2 regions of the Bradyrhizobium sp. MI1.10 genome follow, and region 2 is predicted to be linked to the other one. Evidence: predicted binding sites of a transcription regulator. Region 2 holds the regulator's gene; the other holds the start of a gene.

Region 1 (3,204 bases), on a different contig from region 2:
CAGCGCGATGGCCAAGGTGCAATCGGCCGATCAGCAGAAGCGGCTCGCCGACGATATCCAGGAACGCGTCATCTCGATCTTCGAAGCCTGCAACTTCCAGGACCTGACCGGCCAGCGCATCAGCAAGGTCATGAGCACGATGAAGTTCATCGAGCAGCACATCAATTCCATGATGGAAATCTGGGGCGGTGTCGACGCGATCAAGTCCCACGTCGTGCCGCAGGTCGACACCCGCAGCGACGACGACAAGCTTCTCAACGGCCCGAAGCTCGCCGGCGACGTCGGCCACGCCTCGCAGGACGACATCGACGCGCTGTTCGACTGAGTGGACGCGACGCTACGGAAAACAAAACGCCGGCGAGAGCCGGCGTTTTTTTGTTTTGGACGTCATTGCGAGCGAAGCGAAGCAATCCAGATTGTGTCCGCGGAGACAGCCTGGACTGCTTCGTCGCTTCGCTTCTCGCAATGACGAGTGGCTAGGCCGGCGCCGCGATCACGCCCTCGGCGCGCAGCGGACGTAGACCATGTTGCCGTAGCGGGTGGCGGCGTCCTTGTCGATGAAGCGGGTGATGAGGACGCGACCGTCGAAGGAGACGATCTCGCGGTCCTGCTCGCCGGGCGTCGGACCCGCCGGCCCGATATAATTCTTGCCGCTGGGCGACCCCTTCAGCCGCAGCTCCTGCGGTGTTGCCTGGTCCGCCAGATGCATGATCACGCCGCCGGAGGAGCCGGCGGTGATCACGTAAGGATTTTTGCATTGGGCCCGGGCGGCAGCCTCGGTGCGGGCGCGGTCGGCCGGGTTCTGGAACGAGGCGAGGCCCCAGCGCCCAACGATCTCGTCGGCGCGGATCGACGCGGGCATTTCCGGACCGGTGCCGGGCTCGGCCTCGGGGGGCGGTGAGGACGAAGAAAAGGACGGCAGGCTCATGCCGCCGCCGCAGGCGCCAAGCAGCAGCGCCAGGCAAGAAGCCGCCGCCAGATTGGCGACCGTGCGCGCGTGAGCTGAACTGATCATGGCATTCCCCCGGACAAAACCATGGCCGCACCCCTTCCGCAGCCAAGCGCAAAACCGCTGCCGGAGCAATGACGTCCTTTAATACGCCGGCGCCCCGAACAAGTTTCCAATGTCACCATCCTATATCCGTCTCACCAATCGCTTAACCACCTTTGCTTGACAGGATCGCGGCCAAGCCATATTCCCGGACGCACCATTAGCACTCTGAAAGATGGATTGCTAACGCGCGCCGATCGATCCTCGGGAAGGGTAGACGGAAGCGCCGCCCGCCCACTTTCACTCCTTCCGAAGCGAGCCTCCAAAGGGAAACGTCATGACTAAATCCAAATTTCGTCCGCTGCATGACCGTGTCGTGGTCAAACGTATCGACGCCGAGTCAAAGACCAAGGGCGGCATCATCATTCCGGACACGGCCAAGGAAAAGCCGTCCCAGGGCGAAGTCGTCGCCGTCGGCCCCGGTGGCCGCGACGAGGCCGGCAAGCTGATCCCGATCGACCTCAAGGTCGGCGACCGTGTGCTGTTTGGCAAGTGGTCGGGCACCGAGGTCAAGATCGACAACGATGAGCTCCTGATCATGAAGGAGTCGGACATCATGGGCGTGATGGCCTAAGGCCAGACGCCTGAACGGCCGCTGAATGCATGCCCGGGTCACTCGATCCGGGCATGCATCATTCCGCCGGGTTCGATCGCGGACCCCGGAATGAGGCGGCCCAACAAACAAGACACATCACGAAAAAAGAAGAGGAATTGCAGACCATGGCTGCCAAAGACGTCAAGTTTTCCGGAGACGCGCGCGATCGCATGCTGCGCGGCGTCGACATTCTCGCCAACGCCGTCAAGGTGACGCTCGGCCCGAAAGGCCGCAACGTGCTCATCGAGAAGTCGTTCGGCGCGCCCCGCATCACCAAGGACGGCGTCACCGTCGCCAAGGAGATCGAGCTCGAGGACAAGTTCGAGAACATGGGCGCCCAGATGGTGCGTGAGGTCGCCTCCAAGACCAACGACCTCGCCGGCGACGGCACCACCACCGCGACCGTGCTGGCCCAGTCCATCGTGCGCGAAGGCGCCAAGTCGGTTGCCGCCGGCATGAACCCGATGGACCTCAAGCGCGGCATCGACATCGCGGTCGCAGCCGTCGTCAAGGACATCGAGAAGCGCGCCAAGCCGGTCGCCGCCTCTTCCGAGGTCGCCCAGGTCGGCACCATCTCGGCCAACGGCGATGCTGCCATCGGCAAGATGATCGCGCAGGCGATGCAGAAGGTCGGCAACGAGGGCGTCATCACCGTCGAGGAGAACAAGTCGCTCGACACCGAGGTGGACATCGTCGAGGGCATGAAGTTCGACCGCGGCTATCTCAGCCCCTACTTCGTGACCAACCCCGAGAAGATGACCGCCGAGCTCGAGGACGCCTACATCCTCCTGCACGAGAAGAAGCTGTCCGGCCTGCAGGCCATGCTGCCGGTGCTGGAAGCCGTGGTGCAGTCGGGCAAGCCGCTCGTCATCATCGCCGAGGACGTCGAGGGCGAGGCGCTGGCCACTCTGGTCGTCAACCGCCTCCGTGGCGGCCTGAAGGTCGCCGCCGTCAAGGCGCCGGGCTTCGGCGACCGCCGCAAGGCCATGCTCGAGGACCTCGCGATCCTCACCGGCGGCCAGCTGATCTCCGAAGACCTCGGCATGAAGCTCGAGAACGTTACGGTGAAGATGCTTGGGCGCGCGGGCAAGGTGGTGATCGACAAGGAGAACACCACGATCGTCAAGGGCGCCGGTAAGAAGCCGGAAATCGAGGCCCGCGTCGGCCAGATCAAGGCCCAGATCGAGGAGACCACCTCGGATTACGACCGTGAGAAGCTCCAGGAGCGTCTCGCCAAGCTCGCAGGCGGCGTCGCGGTGATCCGCGTCGGCGGCGCCACCGAGATCGAGGTCAAGGAGAAGAAGGACCGCGTCGAGGATGCGCTCAACGCCACCCGCGCCGCGGTGCAGGAAGGCATCGTCCCCGGCGGCGGCGTCGCGCTGCTCCGCGCCAAGAAGGCGGTCGGCCGTCTGACCAATGCCAATGCCGACGTCCAGGCCGGCATCAACATCGTGCTGAAGGCGCTGGAAGCCCCGATCCGCCAGATCTCCGAGAACGCGGGCGTGGAAGGCTCGATCGTCGTCGGCAAGATCCTGGAGAACAAGTCCGAGACCTTCGG
Region 2 (3,204 bases):
CTGCGGAAATCGTTTCCGGTCTCGTCCGGCTCGGCAAGGCCGAGCTCGCCGGCCGACACCGCATCGATGCCGTAAGGCGCGAGCAGCTCCTTCATCTCGGCGAGCTTGCCGGGATTATGGGTCGCGATGACCAGCTTTCCGGTGATTCGGCGATGCATCGGCCTATTGACTACGCTACCGCCAGTTTCTGCAAGTCCACGAGACGCGCGACGCCCTTGCGCGCAAGCGCCATCAACGCCAGGAACTCGGCTTCCGTGAACGGCTCGCGTTCCGCGGTGCCCTGGACTTCGATGATGCGGCCATCGCCCGTCATGACGAAATTGGCGTCGGTATCGGCTTCGGAGTCCTCGGCATAGTCGAGGTCGAGCACGGGCGTGCCCTTGTAGATGCCGCAGGAGATCGCGGCGACGTTGTCGCGCAACACGTTGGCCTTGACCATGTTGCGCGCCTTCATCCAGCTGACGCAATCGGCGAGCGCGACCCAGGCACCGGTGATCGAGGCCGTGCGGGTGCCGCCGTCGGCCTGGAGGACGTCGCAATCGACCGTGATCTGGCGCTCACCGAGTGCTTCGAGATTGATGATGGTGCGAAGCGAGCGGCCGATCAGGCGCTGAATTTCGACGGTGCGGCCGCTCTGCTTTCCGGCGGAGGCCTCGCGGCGGGTGCGTTCCGAGGTCGCGCGCGGCAGCATGCCGTATTCGGCGGTGACCCAGCCGCGGCCCTGGCCCTTGAGCCATGGCGGCAGGCGGTCTTCCAGCGTGGCGGTGACCAGCACGTGGGTGTCGCCGAATTTCACCAGGCACGAGCCTTCCGCATATTTGACCACGCCGCGCTCCAGCGTCACGGGGCGCAATTCGTCGGGCGCACGGCGGCTTGGCCGCATGGGAAATCCTCCAAAACTCTCGGAAAAGGGCTGTTGGCGGTGCTTGTAGGTTGGGTGAGGGTGGGCGGCAAGGGGGAAGATCGAGGCCTTATTCACCCCGGATTTTCAATCCGCGAACGCCACGCTTGTCAGAAGCCCCAGGGATAGACAAATTAGCTGTATCTGAGAGGAGTTACGGTCTGTGGCCCATCACGATCCGATCCATCTGATCGCGCCGCGCGCGGGCCTCGCCCAGCTCAACGAGCGTTCTCGCGACATCTTTCGTCAAATCGTCGAAAGCTATCTCGCGACCGGGGAGCCGGTGGGCTCACGCAATATTTCGCGCCTGATCGCCATGCCGCTGTCGCCCGCGTCGGTCCGCAACGTCATGGCCGACCTGGAACAGCTCGGCTTGATCTACGCCCCGCACACCTCCGCCGGCCGGTTGCCGACGGAACTCGGCCTGCGGTTCTTCGTCGATGCCCTGATGCAGGTCGGCGATCTCAATGACAGCGAACGGCAGGCGATTCAGAGCCAGTTGACCTCCGTCGGCCACGCGCAATCGGTGGAGGCTGCGCTCGAAGAGGCATTGACGCGGCTCTCCGGCCTGACCCGCGCAGCCGCCGTCGTGCTGACGCCGAAATCCAATGCGCGGCTGAAACATATCGAATTCGTCCGCTTGGAACCGGAAAAGGCATTGGTGATCCTGGTCGGCGAGGACGGGCAGGTCGAAAACCGCGTGTTGACGCTGCCACCGGGGGTTCCATCCTCGGCGTTGACCGAAGCCGGGAACTTCCTCAATGCCCGTATCCGGGGCCGGACCCTGGCCGAGGCCCGGCTGGAGCTCGAAACCGCGCTCGGAGAGGCGCGCACCGAGCTCGATCAGCTGACGCACAAGGTGATCTCGGCCGGCATCGCCAGCTGGTCCGGCGGCGAGAACGAGGACCGCCAGCTCATCGTCCGCGGCCACGCCAATCTGCTCGAGGATTTGCATGCGCTGGAGGATCTCGAGCGCGTTCGCCTGCTGTTCGACGATCTCGAGACCAAGCGCGGGGTCATCGACCTGCTCGGGCGGGCCGAGACTGCGGAAGGCGTGCGGATCTTTATCGGCAGTGAGAACAAGCTGTTCTCGCTGTCGGGCTCGTCCACCATCATCTCGCCCTATCGGGATGCCGCCGGCCATATCGTCGGCGTTTTGGGCGTGATCGGGCCGACGCGGCTGAATTATGCCCGTGTGATCCCGACCGTGGACTATGCTGCCCGCATCGTCAGCCGGCTCCTGGGGGGCTGACCTGCGTCTCTCCCGATCACGGGCGCTTGATTTTCGGCGTCCGAAGCACGATATGCGGGCCAGAAACCCCCTGAGACGAATGCGAAAAGAGAGCCGATGACCGATCGAGACCGGCAACCCGAAGACACGAGTGCTGCGGCCGGCGAGCCCGTGGTGTCAAAACCCTACATCATGCCCGACGATCCCGAGCCGGGCTCGGTCGAGCTCCTGCAGAAGGAAGCCGCCGAGGCGCGCGACCGCATGCTGCGGACGCTGGCCGAGATGGAGAATCTGCGCAAGCGCACCGCCAAGGAGGTCGCTGACTCCAAGCTCTACGGCGTCACGGGCTTTGCCCGCGACGTGCTCGACATCGCCGACAACCTCCAGCGCGCGCTCGATGCCGTTCCGGCCGAAGCCCGTGCGGCGGCCGATGCAGGCCTCGCCTCGCTGATCGAGGGCGTCGAACTGACCGAGCGCTCGCTACTGAGCGCGCTGGAAAAACACGGCGTGAAGAAGTTCGATCCCTTGGGCCAGAAGTTCGACCCGAACTTCCAGCAGGCGATGTTCGAGGTGCCCGATGCGTCGGTACCCGCGGGCACCGTCGTGCAGGTCATGCAGGCCGGCTACACCATCGGCGAGCGCGTGCTGCGTCCCGCCTTGGTCGGTGTCGCCAAGGGCGGCGCCAAGGCCGCGCCCGCCAACAGCAACGAGCCGAACGGCGCTGCGAACTGATCGATCCTCATGGTGAGGAGGCGCGTCAGCGCCGTCTCGAACCATGCAGGCCGAGCTGCTGCAGCGGGGGCCTTCATCCTTCGAGACGCGCGCCAAGAAGCGCGCTCCTCAGGATGAGGGTCTAGCAGTTCGGTTGCGTCTCTTACGCGCTCGCGGCGATATCTGCGGACTGAATCCGCTTCACGCCGGCCTTGGCCATGTCGGCCCAGGCTTTTGCGAGCGAACCCTGATTGTCGATGCCGCGGCAGGCGTCTTCCACCACATAGACCTCGAAGCCCGCCTTGCGCGCGTCGAGCGCGGTCCAGGCCACGCAGAAATCCGTCGCCAGCCCGACTACGAA

What was found. Region 2 encodes HrcA, which represses chaperone genes, less so after heat shock. Its sites were predicted from a motif close to GTTAGCACTCNCNNNNNGNGAGTGCTAAC; they were not measured.
Region 1: AC0L3K_RS22370 (co-chaperone GroES) is a predicted target of HrcA. The motif match lies at 1,211-1,239, and genes of this name have one in related genera.

Annotation. Positions count from the first base shown of each region.
Region 1 covers NZ_JBVVPN010000021.1:34,777-37,980, forward strand. Annotated here, with positions in the region: gene AC0L3K_RS22360 (protein phosphatase CheZ) at 1-325, shown strand, start outside; gene AC0L3K_RS22365 (hypothetical protein) at 494-1,015, opposite strand; gene AC0L3K_RS22370 (co-chaperone GroES) at 1,329-1,625, shown strand; gene groL (chaperonin GroEL) at 1,772-3,204, shown strand, end outside.
Region 2 covers NZ_JBVVPN010000001.1:362,786-365,989, forward strand. Annotated here, with positions in the region: gene rdgB (RdgB/HAM1 family non-canonical purine NTP pyrophosphatase) at 1-158, opposite strand, end outside; gene rph (ribonuclease PH) at 170-883, opposite strand; gene hrcA (heat-inducible transcriptional repressor HrcA) at 1,065-2,153, shown strand; gene grpE (nucleotide exchange factor GrpE) at 2,250-2,864, shown strand; gene pncA (bifunctional nicotinamidase/pyrazinamidase) at 3,007-3,204, opposite strand, start outside.